3 regions of the Stenotrophomonas sp. STEN018 genome follow, and region 3 is predicted to be linked to each of the others. Evidence: riboswitches for the same ligand, from Rfam matches in the RefSeq annotation. Region 3 holds a riboswitch; each other region holds the start of a gene.
The links. Region 3 has a riboswitch for cobalamin ahead of btuB (TonB-dependent vitamin B12 receptor). Riboswitches for the same ligand answer to the same signal wherever they lie in the genome.

Region 1 (7,429 bases), on a different contig from region 3:
ACGAGCAGACCATGCTGGCGGCGCTGGGCAAGGGCATCAAGGTATTGAGCGTGGCGGCATCCGGCCAGGACACGACGGGTGAGATCGCGCAACGGCAGATCGCGCAGTACACCGGCGGACGTTTCATCTTCCTCACCTATAAGGACGCCAGTGATCCTTCCAGCGGCCCGGGTAGTGAGACTGTGCATGAGGTGGAGAACTATTCGGTCGATACCCTGGACAAGCTGGTGGTGAAGCTGGTGCGCGAGGAGTTGGCGCAGTTGCCGAAGGGGTGAGCTTCTGCCCCGCCAAGCCCTGTAGTGCCGAGCCATGCTCGGCAATGGGCTTTACCGGCAATGCCCCTGCCGAGCATGGCTCGGCACTACCAAAAGCGGGCTTTACCGCGCTGGCAACGGAATACTGTCGTCCTGACGGTCATCGCTTGCCGCCATCGTCGCGGTATCTCCGCTCACGCGCATCATCTGCAATGGCTGGCCATCAAGGCGGAACTCCAGTGCCGACTGCAAGCGGTCCAGCGCCTGCACCTGTGTGCACAACGAACGCGCGTGCTGCTCCAAGGCAACAGTGCGGCCCTGCAGGCGCTGCTCCAGTTCGGCGTCGAGTTTTTCAGTGCGTTTTTCCAGTTTGTCTTCGCCGCCAGTGAATACCGTCCACAACACGCTGCGGGCGATCGAGCCGGTGAGGCTCTCGGCGGCGGCTTCAACGCGGGCGTCGAATCCATCATCAAACAACTCCTGCTCCCAGCGGCCGCGGCCGATGGTGGTGTCAACGAAGCGTTGGGCTTCTTTGCGCAGTTTGCGCACCTTGCGTGAGTTGGCATCGCCGGTCAGTGCTTCGTAAACCGCATCCAGCGTGTCGAAGGTGATGCCTACCGATTCGTTGGCGATGCCGGTTACCGCTGGCATCAGCTGACGCACGCCGTTCTCCAGTGCGCGCAGGCGTTGTGCATCGGCGGCCGATACCGTCTGCATACGGTTGTCGATGCTCAGCTGGCCATCGTGGAACACGATCTCGCGCATCGGCAGAGTATCGCGGCGCAGCCAGATGCCGCCGCCGTCGACCAGCACGTTGTAGTCGGTGGATACGCCGCATTGGTCGGCGGACAGCTCCGGTGCCTTGACCGCAGCGGCCTGGGCTGCCAGCGGCAGCAGCAGGGCCAGCGAAGTGGCGATGGGCAGCAGGCGCATGGCGGCGAGCTCGTGGCGGGAGGTTGCGGCCAGCTTGGCCGCTCGCGGCAAGGGCTGCGTCGGCCGGAAGTCATACCCGGAAATTTCATCAGAAATTTACGTTATCAAGTCAGGTGGTTTCCCTACAAAAAAACTCTGCAAAAGGCTTGACTGCGCAGTCCGTTCGAGCAGGTTGCAGTGTCCGGCGCGGGTGCCAGACAGTCCAAGCCTTGTGCCGCAAGGCTTGGCAAAGAAATACTAGATTTGGTGTTGACCCTGTCATACACCCCCACTATCTTGTGCTCCGTCGGTTCTGGCGGGATTTTTCCGTCGGATTAATAGGGAAGCTGGTGATGCCTTCAAGGCTAGTCCGGCACTGCCCCGCAGCGGTAATTGGGAACGACCCCGCCAACAGCACTGAGGCAAACGCCTTGGGAAGCGGCGGAGTAGGAGAAGGCCCCCGCCTTCCTGCCCATGAGTCCGAAGACCTGCCGACAGCCACGCGATGCACACCGCGTGGTGCCGGCTGCGGTGTCTTCGAGGGGAAGACGGCTGGTGACGTGGTGCTGTGGCTGCTGCCGACTCCTGGTCGTGCGCTGTCGCGGCTGCTGCGACGCCGTCCTTCCATGCTCGCTGCTCCGTACCGGCTCTGCTTCCTGCGCGGGCAGGAGCTGCGTGCATAACGTTTGCAAGGACACCATCGTCGTGACTGCCACTCATACTGACGTCGCTCCGGCTGAAGCCGGTTTTGAACTGACCCCGCCGCCGACCGCCACCGCCATGAGCGTGACCAAGCGCAATGGCAGCACCGAGCCGGTAGACCTCAACAAGATTGTCCGCGCCATCCAGCGTTGCTGCGAAGGCCTGCACGCGGTGGACCCGATGCGGGTGGCCACGCGCACCATCTCCGGCCTGTACAACGGCGCCAGCACCCAGGAACTGGATGAGCTGTCGATCCGTACCGCCGCCCTGCTGATCGGCGAAGAGCCCGAATACGGCCGCCTGGCCGCGCGCCTGCTGGCCAACTTCATCGGCAAGGAAGTCTCCGGCCAGGAAATCCATGCGTTCTCGCAGTCGGTCGGCCGTGGCCACGAAGTCGGCCTGATCAACGACCGCCTGCTCAACTTCGTGCAGGTCAATGCACGCAAGCTCAACGACGCGATCGATCCGGGCTACGACCTGAACTTCGATTACTTCGGCCTGCGCACCATGTATGACCGCTACCTGCTGCGGCATCCGCATTCGCGCAAGGTCATCGAGACCCCGCAGCAGTTCTTCCTGCGTATTGCCAGCGCGCTGAGCGAGGACGTGCCCGAAGCACTGGCGCTGTACCAGCGCCTGGGCAGCCTGGACTACCTGCCGTCCAGCCCGACCCTGTTCAATGCCGGCACCAGCCACGAGCAGCTGTCCTCGTGCTTCCTGCTGGACTCGCCGCAGGATTCGCTGGAATCCATCTACGACCGCTATGCCGATATCGCCCAGCTGTCCAAGTTCAGTGGCGGCATCGGCGTCAGCTATACCCGCGTGCGTTCGCGCGGCTCGCTGATCAAGTCCACCAACGGCCACTCCAACGGCATCGTGCCGTGGCTGAAGACGCTGGATTCCTCGGTGGCTGCGGTCAACCAGGGCGGCAAGCGCAAGGGCGCGGCCTGCGTCTATCTGGAAACCTGGCACGCCGACATCGAGGACTTCCTCGAACTGCGCGACAACGCCGGTGATGACTCGCGCCGTACCCATAACCTCAACCTGGCCAACTGGGTGCCGGACCTGTTCATGCAGCGCGTCGAGGCCGACCAGGAATGGTCGCTGTTCGATCCGCGCGTGGTGCCGGAGCTGACCGATCTGTTCGGTCCGGCCTTCGAGCAGGCCTATGTGCAGGCCGAAACCCAGGGCAAGGCGCGCAAGACGGTGTCGGCACGCAAGCTGTACTCGCGGATGATGCGCACCCTGGCTGAGACCGGCAACGGCTGGATGACGTTCAAGGACAAGTGCAACCTGGCCAGCAACCAGACCCTGCGCGCTGGCAACGTGATCCACCTGTCCAACCTGTGCACCGAGATCCTGGAGATCACCTCCAACGACGAGACCGCGGTCTGCAACCTGGGCTCGATCAACCTCGGCAACCACCTCGACGCGCATGGCGATTTCGATTTCGAAAAGCTCGCCGAGACCGTGCGCCTGGCCGTGCGTCAGCTCGATCGCGTCATCGACCTGAACTTCTACCCGATCGAAACCGCACGCCGCGGCAACCTGCGTTGGCGTCCGGTCGGCCTGGGCTGCATGGGCTTGCAGGATGTGTTCTTCCGCAAGCGCATGGCGTTCGACTCCGACGAAGCGCGCGCGCTGTCGACCAAGATCGCCGAGGCCATCTATTTCCACGCGTTGGAAGTGTCCTGCGAACTGGCCCAGGAACGCGGCAAGCACCCCTCGTTCAACGACACCCGCGCTGCCCACGGCGAGTTGCAGTTCGACGCATGGAATGTGGTGCCGAGCGATGTCGAGCGTTGGGACGCACTGCGTGAGCGCATCAAACAGCATGGCCTGCGCAACTCGCTGATCATCGCCATCGCCCCGACCGCAACCATCGCCTCGATTGCCGGCTGCTACGAGTGCGTCGAGCCACAGGTGTCCAACCTGTTCAAGCGCGAGACCCTGTCCGGCGACTTCCTGCAGATCAACCGTCACCTGGTTGCCGAGCTGAAGCAGCTGGGCCTGTGGACGCCTGAAGTGCGCGATGCGATCAAGCTGGCTGACGGTTCCATCCAGGGCCTACCGCAGATCCCGGAAACCCTGCGCCACATCTACCGCACCGCATGGGAGCTGCCGATGCGTTCGCTGATCGACATGGCCGCCGCACGCGGTGCCTATATCGACCAGTCGGCCTCGCTCAACCTGTTCATGGAAAGCCCGAACATCGGCGCGATGTCGTCCATGTACATGTACGCCTGGAAGCAGGGCATCAAGACCACGTACTACCTGCGCTCGCGCCCGGCCACCAAGATCGCCAAGACCACGGTCAGCAGCTACACCCCGGTGGAAGCCGTGGCCTGCTCGCTGGAAAACCCGGAAGCCTGCGAAGCCTGCCAATAAGCACTGCATAAGCCCCTCTCCCGCCCGCGGGAGAGGGGTTGGGGTGAGGGCGCTTTGAAAGCAAGCAGACCCAGCCCTTCAGGAACCAACCCTCATCCGGCGCTGCGCGCCACCTTCTCCCGCAGGGAGAAGGGAATGGAGACCAAAAATGTCCGACTCCCCCCGTCAAATGCTGCTCGATCCCGGTTTCGAGCTGACCCTGCGTCCGATGCGTTACCCGGACTTCTACGAGATGTACCGCAACGCCATCAAGAACACCTGGACGGTGGAGGAGATCAATTTCCAGATCGACATCACCGACCTGCACCAGAAGATGTCGCCGGCCGACCAGCACCTGATCCATCGCCTGGTCGCGTTCTTCGCCACCGGCGACTCGATCGTGTCGAACAACCTGGTGCTGAACCTGTACCAGCACCTCAATGCGCCGGAAGCGCGCATGTACCTGTCGCGCCAGCTGTACGAAGAAGCGCTGCACGTGCAGTTCTACCTGACCCTGCTGGACAACTACCTGCCGGATCCGGAAGAGCGCTTCAAGGCCTTCGCTGCAGTTGAGAACATCGATTCGATCAAGAAGAAGGCCGCGTTCTGCTTCAAGTGGATCGATGCGCTGCAGGACACCAAGCGACTGGAAACCCGCGACGATCGCCGCCAGTTCCTGCTCAACCAGATCTGCTTCGCCGCGTGCATCGAGGGCCTGTTCTTCTTTGCCGCCTTCGCCTATGTGTACTACTTCCGCTCGCGCGGCCTGCTGCCGGGCCTGGCCTCGGGCACCAACTGGGTGTTCCGCGACGAAAGCTGCCACATGGAGTTCGCCTTCGAATGCGTGCGCAAGATCCGCGCCGAAGAGCCCGACCTGTTCGACGCGAAGATGGAGCAGGAGGTCTACCAGATGCTGGAAGAGGCCATCGAGTGCGAAGTGCAGTTCGCCGAGGACGTGCTGTCCGGTGGCGTGGCCGGTATCTCCACCCGCGACATGCGCGAGTACCTGCAGCATTGTGCCGACAACCATTTCCTGAAGCTGGGTATGGCCAAGAAGTACAACGTGCGTAACCCGCTGCCGTTCATGGAATTGCAGGACGTGCAGGAACTGACCAATTTCTTCGAACGCCGCGCCTCTGCCTACCAGGTGGGCGTGCAGGGCGAAGTGGCGTTTGATATGGCGTTTTGATCGACACCCTCCCTTGCGCGAAGCGCAGGGGAGGGTGCTTGGCTCCCTCTCTTTCACCGCAGGTGAAGGGGAGGGTTGGGGAGGGGGGCTTTCAGGCTTCCGAGGCTTTATCGGCTTCGCGGCTTACGCCGCTCCTACAAGAGCTGCAGGCGCGTACACAAGCCGCACAGCTTTGCGGGCGTATCATCGGCGCCAACTTACAGGTGATACCCCCATGACCCCCATCGTCGACACCAATCCGCCGGTCGAAGTCCGTATGGCGGAAATCGTATTTCCCAACCATGCCAATCACATGGGTACGCTGTTCGGTGGCCAGGCGCTGGCGTGGATGGACAAGGCGGCATTCCTCGCCGCCGCCCGTTACTCGCGTTGCACCGTGGTTACCGCACGCTCGGACCAGGTCGATTTCAAGCTGCCGATCCGCATCGGGCAGATGGTGGAAACCATCGGCCGGGTGGTCCAGGTCGGGCGCAGCTCGATGCATGTGGAAGTCGAGCTGATTGCCGAAGACCTGCATAGCGGTGAGCGCAAGCTGTGCACCAAGGGCAGCTTCGTGATGATCGCGCTTGATGGCGATGGTCATCCGACCGCCGTGCCGGCGTTGCCGATGCAGGCCTGAGCCGCAAGGCGATGAGTACTTCTTCGGTACAGGTCGGGCATTTGTCGCCGGCGGTGATCACCGAGCTGCCGGAGTTCATTGCCGGTCATCGACGCCTGTTCGTAGTCACTGGCGCCGGTTGCAGTACCGATTCCGGCATTCCCGACTACCGCGACCGCGATGGCCAATGGAAGCGCACACCGCCGGTGAGCTACCAGTCCTTCATGGGCGAGGAAGCAACCCGCAAGCGTTACTGGGCGCGCAGCCTGCTGGGCTGGCCGCGTTTCGGTCGGGCCCTGCCAAATGGCACGCACCATGCGCTGGCGGCGCTGGAAGCCGATGGTCGCATCGAGCTGCTGCTGACCCAGAACGTGGACTGCCTGCATCAGGCTGCCGGCAGCCAGACCGTGATCGATCTGCATGGCCGCTTGGATCAGGTGCGCTGCATGGATTGCGAAGCACGCAGCTCCCGTGAGCTGCTGCAACAACGCCTGCTGCACGCCAACCCCGGCTGGGAGGTGCTGGAAGCGGGCATCGCGCCCGATGGTGACGCCGATCTGGAAGCCGACTTCTCCGCTTTCAGCGTGCCTGCCTGCGAGGCATGTGGCGGCGTGTTGAAGCCGGATGTGGTGTTCTTCGGCGAGAACGTGCCGCGCGAGCGCGTCGCGGCGGTGCATGAGCATCTGCAGCGTTCCGATGCGGTGCTGGTGCTGGGCTCGTCACTGATGGTGTATTCGGGCTTCCGTTTCGTCGATGCAGCCGCCAAGGCCGGTTTGCCGATAGCCGCGGTCAATCTCGGCCGCACCCGCGCCGATCACCTGCTGTCGTTGAAGGTGGAAATGCCTTGCGCGCAGGCACTTGCCTTCCTGTTGAACGGTACCAAGACGCAGTGATCCATCACCCCGGTTGAATCAGGGCCCGCTACGGCGTGCAATGAGCGCCCCCACCGTTGATGGACGTCTCCCACGTGAGCAAGCTTTTTTCACCGTTGTCGCTTGGTCCGCTGTCTCTTGCCAACCGCATCGTGATCGCGCCGATGTGCCAGTACTCGGCGCAGGACGGGCAGGCGACCGATTGGCATACGATCCACCTGGGCCAGTTGGCGCAGTCCGGCGCCGGCCTGTTGATCATCGAAGCCACTGCGGTCGAGCCGCGCGCGCGCATCAGCTGGGCCGATCTCGGGCTCTGGGACGACGCCACCGAAGCTGCCTTGGCCAAGGTGCTGGCATCGACGCGGCGCTGGTCGAGCATGCCGATTGGCGTGCAGCTGGCACATGCCGGGCGCAAGGCGTCCACCGCGCGCCCTTGGGATGGAGGTGGCGCGATCGCGCCGGAGCAGGAGCATGGCTGGCAGGTGCTGGCGCCGTCGGCGCTGCCGTTCAAGGCCGGTGATCCCGTCCCGGAAGC
Region 2 (7,429 bases), on a different contig from region 3:
AGCGGAACCATGGCGAACATCGTTTCCATTGCGAGCTGCCTGCGGCCACATGAGGCAGTTATCTGTGTCGAATCGGGTCATATCGTGACGCGAGAGGCCGGCGCGATAGAGGCCACCGGCCACAAGCTCATTACGGTTCCAGCAGTCGACGGCAAGATCACTCCTGTCGAGATAAAGCGCGCCTTGGCCTCCAATGCGCACTTCCCGCATATGGCGCGCCCCAAGCTCATCTACCTATCCAACGCGACCGAAACCGGGACTGTCTACACCTTGGGTGAGCTGAAGGAGATTTCCGAGTTGGCGCGGGCCAATGGGCTGATCCTGTTCCTCGATGGCGCGCGACTTGGCGCCGCAATGGCTTCCCGCAAAAACGACATGACTCTGGCCGATATCGCTCAGTTGGTCGACCTGTTCTGGATTGGTGGGACCAAGGTGGGCGCGCTACTCGGGGAGGCTATTGTGGTTGTCAATCCGGCCCTCACAGAAGATTTCGCATTCAATCTCAAGCAACGCGGCGGGATGCTGGCCAAAGGACGGTTGCTCGGCATCCAGTTCCAAGCACTTTTCGGAGATAGGAATCTGTTCTTCGAACTGGCCGTGCATGCAAACGCCATGGCAACACGTTTGGGAGATGGAATTCTGAAGGCTGGCGGCCAGTTGGTGGCCGAAGCGCAAACCAATCAGCTGTTTGCGGTTCTTCCCGACCGTGCAGTGAGCGCGCTGCAGAAACGCTTTGCGTTTTACATTTGGGACAAGGCGGATGCGGGTCACTCTGTGATCCGACTGGTAACTTCCTGGGCCACCGAGGAAGCGAAGGTGGACGCATTCCTGGATGAGCTGCGCACCGCCATGGCTTAGTTACAATGACCCCGCCGAGAACTCACCCAGGTGCTGGTTTCCTCAACGCAGACACCGCTGAGTAATGCCACGCAGGAAACAATTCGAGCGACAGCATTGATACTAGCCCACGGCTTCGGCGATATGCGTCGTAGCGGCTATCGCTATTATCAACAACTTCATGGGCAACGCTTTCAGTCATTCCGCCGCGATAGCGCAAGAGCGTGATCGACTCAAGTCCGAATCGATCCACGGGTATCCGCGACTTTGGGGAATAATGCGCTTCATCTGGAAGGAAAAGCGTGCCACCTTGTTGGAACTCGTGGTGGCCATGGTCTTTGTTTATGGCGCAATGATTGCAATCCTTATCGCGTCAGTTTTAACAACGTTACGCGCGATCGAGTGATCTCATGACCTCTGGCTTGTGTAGATCTTCCCAGCTTTTGTACGGATCTTCTATCGGGCCACGCGTCGCTTTATCCATTCCGGGCAACCAACACCTGTTCGAGATTCACACCCTCAAATCGTTCAATTGGGTGGTTTCGTTGCGTTTCGCGACGCTGAACCGCCATTGCGCATTGCAGCTTGCTTTCGTTTGATACCAACTCCTAGACTCCGCTACATCACAGGTGTCCTGCCGCCGTCATGGTGCGCAGGGTGAAACGGGAAGCCGGTCAGATGCCGGCGCTGCCCCCGCAACGGTAGGCGAGAAAGCCCGACGGATGACCACTGCGCTTGGCGCGGGAAGGTGTCGGATTGATGCGTCATGCATCGCTCGCAAGCCCGGAGACCGGCCTGTGCGGGATGTCTGGAAAGACATCCATCTCGGGCGTTGCGGTGGGCGACTCGGCGAGCTGATTGGGCCGCCGTCTGTGCCCGTCATCTTGTCCTGTCCCCCACCCCGCCTTTGTTCGCGGGTGTGCGATTTGGAGACGGGAAATGAATGAGATGCATCGTGTTGCGGTCAATGCCGCAACGGTCAAGCTGCTGATCGACGGAGAATTTGTCGAGTCCGGCAGTACCCAATGGTCTGACGTGGTCAATCCGGCAACGCAGGAAGTGCTGGCGCGGGTTCCCTTCGCCACCACCGCTGAAGTTGACGCGGCAGTCGCTGCTGCAAAAGAGGCCTTCACGAGCTGGCGCAGGACGCCTATTGGCACCCGCGCGCGCATTTTCCTGAAGTACCAGCAGCTTATCCGTGAACACATGGGCGAGCTGGCCGCCACTCTCACCGCCGAGCAGGGCAAGACCCTGCCCGATGCCGAGGGCGATGTGTTCCGTGGCCTGGAAGTGGTCGAGCACGCCGCCGCCATCGGCAATCTGCAGCTGGGTGAGATGGCCAACAACGTCGCCAACGGCGTGGATACCTATACCCTGCTGCAGCCACTGGGTGTATGCGCCGGTATCACGCCGTTCAATTTTCCCGCGATGATCCCGCTGTGGATGTTTCCGATGGCGATCGCTACCGGCAACACCTTCGTGCTCAAGCCGTCGGAACAGGATCCGATGGTGACGATGCGGCTGGTCGAGCTGGCCCTGGAGGCCGGCCTGCCGAAGGGCGTGCTCAATGTCGTCCACGGTGGCGAGCAGGTCGTCAATGCGATCTGCGATCACCCCGATATCAAGGCAATTTCGTTCGTCGGTTCCACCCGGGTCGGCACCCACGTCTACAACCGTGCCTCACTGGCCGGCAAGCGCGTGCAATGCATGATGGGCGCCAAGAACCATGCTGTGGTACTGCCTGATGCCAACAAGGAACAGACCCTCAACGCAATGACCGGAGCTGCCTTCGGCGCAGCCGGGCAACGCTGTATGGCAGCGTCGACCGTGGTGCTGGTGGCTGAGGCACGCGGCTGGTTGCACGACCTCGTCGCCAAGGCGAAGACGCTGAAAGTGAATGCTGGCACCGAGCCAGGCACTGATGTCGGCCCTGTTATCTCCTGCGCCGCCCGCGAACGCATCCAGGCGCTGATCGCCTCCGGACTGGAACAGGGTGCGACGCTGGAGCTCGACGGGCGCAGACCGGTCGTGCCTGGTTTCGAGCGCGGCAACTTCATCGGGCCCACTATTTTTTCTGGCGTGAAGCCGGGCATGCGCATCTACGACGAGGAAATCTTCGGCCCTGTATTGGTGATACTTGAAGTGGAAACGCTGGAAGATGCTATCGCACTGGTCAATGGCAACCCCAATGGCAATGGCACTGCGGTGTTCACCCAGAGCGGTGCAGCGGCGCGCAAATTCCAGGAAGAGATCGACGCTGGCCAGGTTGGCATCAATGTACCCATTCCCGTGCCGGTTCCGCTGTTCTCGTTCACTGGTTCACGTGCGTCCAAACTTGGCGACCTCGGCCCTTATGGCAAGCAGGTGGTTACCTTCTATACCCAGACCAAAACGGTGACCGCACGTTGGTTCGATGACGACACCGCTGCCCATGGCGTCAACACCACGATCAACCTGAAGTGATGGCCGCCGTCATGACCCTGCACGCCGTACTGCCGCCGCCGCTGGGCGAAGACCAGCTCGCCTTCCGTCAGGCCGCGCATGATTTCGCGCTGGCCGAACTTGCCCCGCACGCTGCGCAGTGGGATGCCGAAAGCATCTTCCCCCGCGACGCCATTGCCAAGGCTGGCGAGTTGGGCTTCTGCGGGCTGTATGTGGACGAAGCCGCCGGTGGCAGTGGGCTGAGCCGGCTCGACGCCACCATCGTGTTCGAGGAACTGGCAGCGGCCGATCCATCGACTACCGCCTTCATCAGCATCCACAACATGGCGACGTGGATGCTGACCGCACATGCCCTCCCTGCCCTGCGTGAAACATGGGGCGCGGCGCTAGCCAGTGGTGCGAAGCTGGCCTCGTATTGCCTGACCGAACCAGATTCGGGCTCTGATGCCGCCTCGCTGCGGACCCGCGCAGTACGTGAGGGCGACAACTTTCTATTGGATGGCAGCAAGGCCTTCATCTCCGGGGCTGGCGCGACCGACATGCTGGTTGTCATGGCGCGCACCGGCGGGGGGGGCGCAGGCGGCATCAGCGCCTGCGCCGCCCCCGCCGATTCCCCCGGTGTCATCTACGGCCGCAAGGAGGAAAAACTTGGCTGGCATAGCCAGCCCACACGCGGCGTCACTTTCGAAAACGTGCGCGTGCCGGCGGCCAACCTGCTGGGCAAAGAAGGCGAAGGTTTCAGAATCGCCATGAAGGGCCTGGACGGTGGCCGCCTCAACATCGCGGCCTGCTCGCTGGGTGCGGCGCAGGGTGCACTCGACGCCGCGCGCCGCTACCTGGGTGAACGCCGCCAGTTTGGCAAGCAGCTTGCCGATTTCCAGGCACTGCAGTTCAAACTGGCCGACATGGCAACCCAACTGGTTGCCGCGCGGCAGATGGTGCATACGGCAGCAAGCAAGCTCGATGCACACACCAGCGATGCCAGCGTCTGGTGTGCAATGGCCAAACGCTTCGCGACCGATGCCGGATTTTCCGTATGCAACGACGCCCTGCAACTGCACGGCGGCTATGGCTACATGCGCGAATACCCCATCGAGCGCCTGCTGCGCGACTGCCGCGTACACCAGATTCTGGAAGGCACGAACGAAATAATGCGCGTGATCGTCGCGCGACATCTGTTGAATACCGAAGAGGAATTGCGATGACCGTTGCCGCCAACAATCACTACCGCAGCCGTGAATGGGCTGGTCTGAAATTGGAGATCGACGACCACACGGCCGTGGTCACCCTGTCCAACCCGCCGGCCAACACCTGGACGGTGCATAGCCTGACAGCGCTACGTGAGCTCATCAAGGCGCTTGACGAAGACCATGGCATCTATGCGTTGGTTGTCACTGGCGAAGGCGAAAAGTTCTTCTGCGCCGGTGCCGACCTCAAGCAGTTCGCCAGTGGCGACAAGGCGTTGGCACGGGAAGCCGCACGCCGCTTCGGGGACGCATTCGAAGCACTGGCCGCATTCCGCGGTGTGTCGATCGCAGCGATAAACGGCTACGCAATGGGAGGCGGGCTGGAATGCGCCCTTGCCTGCGACCTGCGCATCGCCGAAGAACAGGCACAGATGGCGCTACCCGAAGCGACCGTTGGCCTGCTGCCCTGCGCCGGTGGCACCCAGAACCTGCCGCGTCTGCTCGGTGAAGGTTGGGCCAAGCGCATGATTCTATTGGGTGAGCGCGTCGATGCCAGCACCGCGTACCGGATTGGGCTGGTCGAAGATGTGGTCCCCAAAGGCCAGGCCAAGGCACGCGCTCTCGATTGGGCCAAGCAGGCGGGGAAGCAAAGCCCCAGCAGCGTGGCGGCCTGTAAGCGTCTGGTGCAGGCCACCCGCAATCAGCACCACACCACCGCGCTGCTTGCCGAGCGCGAAGCGTTCGTCGATCTGTTCGACCGCGCAGATCAGGCCGAGGGCGTCAACGCCTTCCTCGAAAAGCGTGCGCCGCAATGGAAGAACGCATGAACGCGGATGCTACCGAGGCACCGGTTCTGTTCGAGGAACGCGCTACCAGCAATGGTATGCGCCTGGGCATCGCCACGCTGAACTCACCAAAGGCTCTCAACGGCCTGTCATTGGAGATGGCAGGGCTGTTGAGCACGCAACTCAGCCAATGGGCGAGCGATGACAGCATCATCCTGGTCATCCTTCAGGGATCGGGCGAGAAGGCCTTCTGTGCAGGCGGCGACCTGCATGGCCTGTATCGCGGCATGCGCGAGCACCAGCAGCGCAATCGTTGGGAAGGCGATGCCTTCGCCGACCCGCGCGGCAATCCTCACGCAGAAGCCTTCTTTGAAACCGAATACCGGCTTGATTACAACATCCACGCCTACCCCAAGCCTTTACTGTGCTGGGGCCACGGCATCGTGATGGGCGGCGGCATAGGGTTGATGTCCGGGGCCAGCCACCGCGTTGTCAGCGAACGCTCTAAGCTGGCCTTCCCGGAAATCACGGTCGGACTATTCCCGGACGTGGGTGGCAGCTGGTTGCTGCATCGCGTGCCACAGCGTGCCGGTCTGTTCCTGGCGCTCACTGGCGCGCCGCTGGACGCCGGCGATGCCATCCACGCGGGCATGGCCGACGTGTTCATTCCCGAAGCACGGCGCAGTGACGTATTCGAGGCGTTGGCAGCGGAAGCGTGGATCGCCGACGGCAAGCATGCACAGCTGGATGCAGTGCTCGCTCGCTTTACCCAAGCTACCTCACCTGGACCGTTACAGCTCAACGCACCGCGCCTAGCCGCCATCTGCGCGCACGACACACTGGAGGCGATTGTCGGCGCTATTGCCGCGCTCGATGCCGGTGACGATCCCTGGCTGCGCACTGCGCAGACCACGCTGGCCGCAGGCTCTCCAGGCTCTGCTCGCCTGGGTTACGAGTTGCAGCAGCGCGCCGCAGCCTTGTCGCTGGCCGACATCTTCCGCATTGAGTACACCGTCGCCCTGCACTGCGCGGCACACGGTGATTTTGCCGAGGGCATCCGTGCGTTGCTTATTGACAAGGATCGCAGCCCACGCTGGCAGCCGGCAACGCTGGCCACCGCAACATCGGTCTGGGCGGAGGCATTCTTTGCCGCGCCATGGCCAGCCGACGCACATCCCTTGGCCGATCTCGGCCGCTGACGGAGAAACAGTTATGTCCCGCATTGCCTTCATCGGCCTTGGCAACATGGGTGGCCCTATGGCCGCCAATCTGGTCAGGGCCGGCCATCTGCTGAATGTCTTCGACCTCTCCCCTGCCTCGATCGCGACCGCCGTTGCCACCGGCGCCACGGCCGCGCCCAGCGCCGCCGAAGCGGTTGTTGATGCCGATATCGTCATCTCGATGCTGCCGGCCAGCCGCCATGTAGAAGGGCTTTACCTCGGCGACGCAGGCCTGCTGGCCCGCATTGCCGCCGGCGCCCTGATCATTGATTGCAGCACCATTGCACCAGCGTCTGCACGAAAGTTGGCAGAAAGTGCGGCAGCGCATGGTCTGGCCATGATCGACGCGCCGGTCTCCGGTGGCACCGCCGGTGCGGTTGCCGGCACGCTGACCTTCATTGTCGGCGGCGACAACGATGCACTCGAGCGCGCCCGGTCGGTGCTGTCCGCCATGGGCAGGAACATCTTCCACATGGGAGGCAGCGGTGCCGGCCAGGTGGCCAAACTGTGCAACAACATGGCGCTGGGCGTAATCATGGCCGCCACTGGCGAAGCGCTGGCGCTAGGCGCGGCGCATGGGCTGGATGCGGCAGCGCTTTCCCAGATGATGGCCGTCAGCACCAGCCGCAGCTGGGCCACCGAAGTCTGCAATCCGTGGCCTGGTGTACTTGAGAACGCGCCTTCCTCGCGCCAATACAGCGGTGGCTTCGGCAACGACTTGATGCTCAAAGACCTAGGGCTAGCAGCCGAAGCGGCGGTGGCAATGGGCGCCACCATTCCCCTGGGAGAGCTGGCCCGCAATCTGTACGCAATGAACAGCCGCCAAGGCAATGGCGGACTGGATTTCTCCAGCGTGATCAAGCTGATGACAGCAACCACATGACCAGCAGCCGTGAAAAGCTGGTTCTCCCCAACGGCGAGCATAAGCTGCTGCTGCACTCCTGCTGTGCGCCCTGCT
Region 3 (7,429 bases):
CATGGGTCACACCGCCTGCGGTGCAATCCAGGGCGCCATCGATGACATCGTGATGGGCAACCTGACCGGCCTGCTGGCCAGCATCAAACAGGCAGTGCAGGAAACGCCCTATGACGGCGACCGCACATCGGCCAACCCGGCCTTCGTCGACCTGGTCGCCCGCACTCACGTACAGCGCATGGTCACCGTCATCCGCGAGCGCAGCCATGTACTGCGCGAGCTGGAGCGCGAGCGCAGGATCAAGATCATCGGCTGCATGTAAGACATCAGCTCGGCGCGGATCAGTGTGCTTTGAGCTTCTGGCAGTTCAACTCATAACGCGCAGTCATCTATCTGGCCTGCAGCGACCCGCCCGAACTGGCAGAATCAACAGCTGTGCAAGCGGTTAGAGACTCCTGAGATGTTCAACACCGATACGCTGACCGGCAGCAAGCCGGAACAGTACGCCCAGCTGCTGGCCCAGGCCCGCGCTCTGGTCCATGGCGAGCCAGATCGTATTGCCAATGCCGCCAATCTGTCGGCGCTGGTCTACCACGCGCTGCCGCAGCTCAACTGGGTGGGGTTCTACTTCTACGACGGCAAGGAGCTGGTGGTGGGCCCGTTCCAAGGCTTGCCGGCCTGCGTGCGTATTCCCCTGTCCAAAGGCGTATGTGGCGCCGCTGCCAGCAGCCGCCAGACCCAGCGCATCGAAGACGTGGATGCCTTCCCCGGCCATATCGCCTGCGACTCGGCCTCGCGCTCTGAACTGGTGGTGCCCTTGGTTCACAACGGCGCCTTGGTCGGCGTATTCGATATCGACAGCCCGGTGATCGCACGCTTCGACGCGGATGATCAACTGGGGCTGGAAGCCATCGCCCAGGTGTTTGTCGAGGCGCTGCAATGAGCGCGCCCAAGCTGCGCAATATCGGCCCCAAGAGTGCAGCCTGGCTGCGTCAGGTGGGCTTGCGCAGCGAGCAGGATCTGAGCGCGATCGGCCCGGTAGCGGCGTTCATGAAGGTACGCCGCGCCGGCTTCAAGCCCAGCCTCAACCTGCTGTATTCGCTGGAAGGCGCATTGGTCGGCTGCCATTGGCAGGAAATACCCGAAGCACGCCGCCAGCAGCTGGTCGCAGAGTACGAAGTCGCCGTTGGCGCCCTGCCTACTGGACGCGCAGGGCAACAGGCCGGGCCGGTGCATGAAACGCATATGCAGGCCGAAGCCGATGAAGAAGATAACAGCGAGATTCGCTTCGAGGATTGAACTCCGCCCGGTGCTTTTGTGGGAGCGGCGTCAGCCGCGAAGCTGGCGGAACTGTCCGACGCAGCGCCTGCAAGGCCCCTGCCGAGCATGGCTCGGCACTACAGGTGGTCACCTTGTGGGAGCGGCGTCAGCCGCGAAGCTGGACGTCCATCAGATCGCACAGCAATGATCGCTGGTAGTTCTAGTTAAATGGCTCCGGTTGCAACTGTGGCTTCGCGGCTTACGCCGCTCCTACAAACCCGGTGGCGAGCGGTGCGAGGATTACCAGGGCCAATAGCAGCAGTGTCTCCACTACCTCGACACTGGCGCCCAGGCCATCGCCGGAGATGCCGCCAAGCTTGCGCTTCCACCACAGCGCAACCAGCGGCACCAGCAGTAGCGCCAGCAACAACGGCCAGGCGAAAATCGCGCTGATCGCGGCCAGCAGTGCCGCCCACAACCACATCGCCGACGGTCGCAGCTGCCAGGAAAAACGCTCACCCAAACCATCGCCATGCAGCGACGGTATGCGCTGGCTCCACCACAAGGTGCCCCAACGCGCCCACGCCGGCACCAGCACGATGCCGAACCACAACGGGCCCACCGCAAGCTCGGTCAGCAACACGAACTTGAGCAGCAGCTGCATGATCAGCGTGACCACGCCGAACACGCCCATATGCGGGTCTTTGAGTACTTCCAGAAAACGCTGCGGGTTGCGATGCGCCGCACCGAAGGCATCGGCGACATCGCCCAGGCCATCCAGATGCAGCGCGCCGGTCACCCATACCCAGACCAGCAAGGTCAATGCGCCGGCCAACCATGGACGATCAGCCAAGCCATACAGCGGTAGCGCCAGCAGCACGCCGATGATGACGCCGACCAAGGGGTAGTACACCGCCGATCTGCTCAGATCTTCCTGGCGGAAATCGCGCACCTGCGGTGTCGGCAGCCGAGTCAGGAATTGAATGGCAAGGATCAGGCGGCGTCCGATCATGGTTGTCGCAACTCCAGTAATTCACCCCACAACTGCCCGTCTTCGCCACGCTCCACGCGCAGGCGCACACGGGTGCCGTAATCAATACGCATCGCCCACAGCGAAGACAGGCTCATGCCGCAGACCCGCGACACAACCAGCCGCAACACGCCGGCATGGCTGACGACCAGCACCGGCTGGCCGTCGCCATCATCTTCGTCCACCAGCCGATGCAACTGCTCTTCCACGCGTGCCTGGAACTGCTGCCAGGATTCGCCGTTGGGCGGCACCACATCGTGCGGCTCGCTATAGAACCCGGCCAGTTGCTCGGCCGGTAGTTCATCGAAATGCAGCCCGTCCCAATCACCGAAGTCGAGCTCGGCCCAATCCGGATGGATTTCGCAGAACTGGTTGCTGCCGGCCACCAGCGCATGCGCGGTGTCCAGCGCGCGCCGGCGCGGCGAGCTGATCACGCGGCTCCAGCCGATGCCGGCATGGCAGCGGTACAGCGCATCCATCGCGCCTTCGATCAAGGGCGGATCGGTACGACCGTCCAGATGACCTGCACGTCCGGTGGAAGCATGCCGCAGCAGATCCAGAATCATCGGCCGCCACCGCGATCAGCGACCGCCGCTTCGGCAAACGTCGCCATGCTGTTGTGCAGGGCGCAGGCCATGCGTACCAGCGGCAACGCGAGCGCGGCACCGGAGCCTTCGCCAAGACGCAGGTCCAACGACAGCAACGGCTGTGCCTGCAGCGTTTCCAACAGGCGGATATGACCGCGCTCGGCCGACTGATGCGAGAACAGCAGCCACGGCCGCAGACTCGGATTGATGCGCACTGCCGCCAATGCCGCAGCAGAGACAATGAAGCCATCCACCAACACTGGAATACGACGCTGCGCAGCGGCAATCATCGCCGCGCAGATCGCTGCGATCTCCAATCCACCCACACGTTGCAACGCTTCGTACGCGGGCGACTCGGCCGTGCTGATCGCTTCACCATGCAGGCTCAGCGCGCGTGCGATCAGATTTTTCTTCTGCACCATGCGTACCGCGTCCAGGCCGGTACCAGCGCCGACCAACTCGTCCAACGGCAACGGGCCGAGCACGGCGGCTACCGCACTGGCAGCGGTGGTGTTGCCGATGCCCATCTCACCGAACACCAGCAGATCGGCACCGTCGGCGCAGGCGATTTCCACCGCGCGGCGACCGGCATCGAAGGCAGCGTCCAGATCGGCAACCGACATCGCCGGGGCGGTACTGAAGTCCGCAGTGCCGTACAGCGTCTTGGCACTGACCACGCCGGCAATCGGCGCGGTGGCGCGGCTGCCCACATCCCAAACGTGCAGCGGCAGGCCCAGTTCGCGCGCCAGCACCGCAATGGCAGCACCACCGCCGGCAAAGTTGTGCAGCATCTGCACCGTCACTTCCGCCGGGTAGGCCGACACGCCCTGCGCGGTCACACCGTGATCGCCAGCGAACACCACCACCGGCACACGTTGCGCCACCGGCTGATCCACGCCTTGCAGCGCGGCCAGCTCAACGGCCAAGGTCTCCAAGCGACCCAACGCGCCTTCCGGCTTGGTCAGCTGGCGCTGGCGCAGCAGCGCACGCTGCCGGTATTCCTGCGAAGGCTGGCCGCAGGCCTGCCCGTACCATGTTTCTGTCACGACACTTCCGATACTGCGTTTGCAGCGCGCATTCTAGCCATTCAGCAACAGTGCTGCGCATGACCTGCTTCGGCAGTCACTGCTCAAACCCAACTCCAGCAACACGTAGCCCGGGTAAGCGCAGCGCTCCCGGGGAATGCGATTGCAGCATCGATGCGGGCTGCAGCGCCCTGCACTTCCCGGGCTCACTGCGCATGTCCGGGCTGTCTTGAACCTTGGCTACCGACGCAACGGTACGGCCGCCGTTGCCGCCCATTCCGGCAACCTTGGCGGCAATGGCATAGAATGCGCGCACTTTCAGGTGACCGCCCGGCATTGCTGGTCGGTTGAAACGGGAAGCCGGTGCCGCGCACTGCTGGATCTCCAGCGTGCAGCCATTCCGGCGCTGCCCCCGCAACGGTAAGCAGGACAAGTCCAGACATGGCGCCACTGTGCACGGCACGGGAAGGCGTCTGGACGGAAGCGGCACACGCCGCCTCGCCTGCGAGTCCGGAGACCGGCCCGAAAGCCGACTGGTTGCGATGCGGAGGGCATGGCGGCGGCTGTAGCGCCGTGTGCGCCGCCTCCGTCTTCTCCCTCTTCTGGCAGCCTCCCCAATCCGCCTGCGCGGGAGCGTGCAGGCCCAGGAGCTTCCATGAAACTGTCTTACCACACCCTTTCGCTCGCCCTTGCCCTGGCATTGCCGGGCGTTGCCGCCGCGCAGAACGCACCGACCGAGCTGGACGACGTCACCGTCACCGCGACCCGTACCCCGGTCTCCATCGAAAACAGCGTTGTGCCGGTACAGGTCATCGACCGTGCGCAGATCGACCACAGCCAGGCCAACTCGCTGCAGGACCTGCTGCGCGGCCGCGCTGGTCTGGACTTCGCCAACCAGGGCGGCGCCGGCAAGATCACTTCGCTGTTCCTGCGCGGCAGCAACTCCAACCAGGTGCTGGTGCTGGTAGATGGCGTGCGTGTGGCCTCGGCCACCAGCGGCATGGCCGCACTGCAGGACCTGCCGGTTGACCAGATCGAACGCATTGAAATCGTGCGCGGCCCGCGTTCGAGCCTGTACGGCTCCGAGGCCATTGGCGGCGTGATCCAGATCTTCACCCGCAACGCTGGCCAGGGCCTGCAGCAGAACCTGGCAATCACCGCCGGCAGCAACAACCTGCGCCAGGTCAGCGCCGGCTTCAGCAACCGCGGCGAGCGTGGCTGGATCTCGGCCCAGGGCGGCTACCAGAAGACCGACGGCATCAACGCCTGCCGCGGCACTGCCGCTGGCTGGGGCGCTGGCTGCTACGCCGATGAGCCGGACCGCGATGGCTACCGCAACACCTCCATCAACGTGCGCGGCGGCTATGCCCTGACCGACACGCTGAGCCTGGAAGGCCATGTGCTCAACGCCGACAGCTTCAACGAATACGACGGCAGCATCTTCGGCGGCAACGAAGCCGACAACCGCCAGCAGGTCTATGGTGCAAAGCTCGCCTGGGCTGCATCGGACCGCTTCCGCCTCAGCGCGCAGGTTGGCCGCAACCGCGACGAAGCCGACAACTACTTTGCTGATGCCAACAACGGCACCCGCCGCTTCGCCAGCGCTTTCGATACCCGCCGCGACACCGCCAGCGTGCAGGGCGACTTCAGCTTCGCCGAAGGCCAGCAGATCACCGCCGGCGCCGATTGGCAGAACGACAAGGTCACCAGCTCCACCGCGTTCGACATCGACCAGCGCGACAACCTTGGCGTGTTTGCCGAGTACCAGGGCCAGTTTGGCGCGCACTCGCTGCAGGCCAGCGTGCGCAACGACGACAACGAACAGTTCGGTAACCACACCACCGGCAGCCTGGGTTACGGCTTCGCCTTTGGCAACGGCTTCCGCCTGACCGCCAGCGCCGGCACCGGCTTCAAGGCACCGACCTTCAACGACCTGTACTACCCGGGTTTCAGCAACCCGAACTTGAAGCCGGAAGAATCCAAGAGCCTGAACCTGGGCATCGCGCAGTACGCCGACAACTGGAACTGGACCTTCAACGCCTACGAAACCCGCGTCGACCAGCTGATCGGCTATGACAGCAACTTCGACCTGGTCAACGTTGCCGAAGCCCGCATCCGCGGCGCCGAGCTGACCGGCTATCTGTCGCTGGCTGGTTTCGATATCAACGCCCAGGCCAGCTTCACCGACCCGCGCGACCATACCTCCGGCGCTGCCACCTACGACAACCTGCTGGCCCGCCGCGCGCGCACCAGCGGCCGTCTGGATGTGGACAAGAGCTTCGGCCCGCTGCGCCTGGGCGTGACCGCTGCCGGCAGCGGCCACCGCTTCGACAACGCTGCCAACAGCGTGCGTCTGGCCGGCTACGGCACCATGGATGTGCGCGTTGAATACGCCATCAACGATGCCTGGAGCCTGCAGGCCAAGGCCGCCAACGTGTTCGACCGCGAATACGAAACCGTTGCCTGGTACAACCAGCCGGGCCGCGAGTACCAGCTGACCCTGCGTTACAACAGCAAGGCCAACTGAGCCTGCGAAGCCCCAGCGCAGCTGCGGCTTCCAACAGTGTGAAAACAAGCAGGGCCGACGGTCATCCCGTCGGCCCTGCTCTTTTTGCAGTCGCCAAAGATCGTTACAGCTTCATACGCACGCCGATGTTGAAGGTGCGGCCCAGCACGTCATATACCGCTGCCTGATAGCCGGTCTGATTGAAGCCGGCGCCGCCCGCCTCTGCACCCGGCACCCGTGGCGGCGCGCGATCAAACACATTGTTCATGCCACCGAACACACTGAACTTCGGCGTGAGCTGATAGCTGGCGTAGAAGTCGCTGTAGAACGTATTGCCGGCCCACTCACGCGCGTAGCTTGCGGTGGAGGTATTGCTGCCACGCATCTTCGATACATGCCGCAGGGTCCAGTAGAAACTGGCTTTGGGATTGGACCAACCGGTACGTACCGTGCCCTTCCACTTCGGCGTGCCCCACAGCGTCAGGTAATCCCATTCGTCATCTGGATTCAACGGATCGGCGACGAACTTGCGTTCCAGGGTACGACCGTAGCTGAGATCCACCAGGATGCGGCCCGCATTGGAGCTGGCTACACCACCCAGGTCGTAGTACCAGTTGGCATTGATGTCCACGCCACGTGCGATGCTCTGCGACAGGTTCAGCTGTTGCACGGCAACTTCTACGATATCGCCAGCCGAGTCGCGGCTGACCAGATCACAGAAAGCGTTGTCCAGGCTGGCCTGGTCGACGCAACGGTTGAGGATGGTCTGGTAGTCCAGGGTGGAGATCACCCCGCGCAGGTCGATCTTGTAATAGTCGGCCGACACCGTCAGGTTGGAAATGAAGCGCGGCCGCAGCACCACGCCAAAGGTCGTGGTCTTGGCGGTTTCCGGCTTCAGGTTGACGTTGCCCGAATAGACGATGTCCTTCCACTGCCAGTAGTTGCCGACGCTGGTATCGCTGGGGCTGATGGCCGCGCAGTTGCCCGCCGTGTAGCTGGTCGTACTGGTGCGGTTGGCCAACGCATAGTCGTTGCAGGGATCGTAGATCCACGCCGAGGACACGCTGCCCGCCGTGTACAG

Region 1: linked by a shared signal. The riboswitch ahead of ACVOMB_RS16060 (ribonucleoside-diphosphate reductase subunit alpha) and the one ahead of btuB (TonB-dependent vitamin B12 receptor) in region 3 are both predicted to bind cobalamin.
Region 2: linked by a shared signal. The riboswitch ahead of ACVOMB_RS13300 (CoA-acylating methylmalonate-semialdehyde dehydrogenase) and the one ahead of btuB (TonB-dependent vitamin B12 receptor) in region 3 are both predicted to bind cobalamin.

The regions. Positions count from the first base shown of each region.
Region 1 covers NZ_JBRREK010000045.1:28,885-36,313, reverse strand. The annotation lists gene ACVOMB_RS16070 (VWA domain-containing protein) at 1-275, shown strand, start outside; gene ACVOMB_RS16065 (DUF2884 family protein) at 378-1,187, opposite strand; cobalamin riboswitch at 1,458-1,675, shown strand; gene ACVOMB_RS16060 (ribonucleoside-diphosphate reductase subunit alpha) at 1,947-4,256, shown strand; gene ACVOMB_RS16055 (ribonucleotide-diphosphate reductase subunit beta) at 4,405-5,424, shown strand; gene ACVOMB_RS16050 (acyl-CoA thioesterase) at 5,639-6,043, shown strand; gene ACVOMB_RS16045 (NAD-dependent protein deacetylase) at 6,055-6,915, shown strand; gene ACVOMB_RS16040 (NADH:flavin oxidoreductase/NADH oxidase) at 6,975-7,429, shown strand, end outside.
Region 2 covers NZ_JBRREK010000032.1:541-7,969, forward strand. The annotation lists gene ACVOMB_RS13290 (threonine aldolase family protein) at 1-858, shown strand, start outside; gene ACVOMB_RS13295 (hypothetical protein) at 1,019-1,243, shown strand; cobalamin riboswitch at 1,448-1,650, shown strand; gene ACVOMB_RS13300 (CoA-acylating methylmalonate-semialdehyde dehydrogenase) at 1,786-3,300, shown strand; gene ACVOMB_RS13305 (acyl-CoA dehydrogenase family protein) at 3,312-4,484, shown strand; gene ACVOMB_RS13310 (enoyl-CoA hydratase) at 4,481-5,293, shown strand; gene ACVOMB_RS13315 (enoyl-CoA hydratase/isomerase family protein) at 5,290-6,450, shown strand; gene mmsB (3-hydroxyisobutyrate dehydrogenase) at 6,464-7,354, shown strand; gene ACVOMB_RS13325 (epoxyqueuosine reductase QueH) at 7,351-7,429, shown strand, end outside.
Region 3 covers NZ_JBRREK010000034.1:1,150-8,578, forward strand. The annotation lists gene ACVOMB_RS13770 (carbonic anhydrase family protein) at 1-262, shown strand, start outside; gene ACVOMB_RS13775 (GAF domain-containing protein) at 401-883, shown strand; gene ACVOMB_RS13780 (TfoX/Sxy family protein) at 880-1,239, shown strand; gene cobS (adenosylcobinamide-GDP ribazoletransferase) at 1,460-2,212, opposite strand; gene ACVOMB_RS13790 (histidine phosphatase family protein) at 2,209-2,796, opposite strand; gene cobT (nicotinate-nucleotide--dimethylbenzimidazole phosphoribosyltransferase) at 2,793-3,863, opposite strand; cobalamin riboswitch at 4,146-4,382, shown strand; gene btuB (TonB-dependent vitamin B12 receptor) at 4,498-6,369, shown strand; gene ACVOMB_RS13805 (TonB-dependent receptor domain-containing protein) at 6,473-7,429, opposite strand, start outside.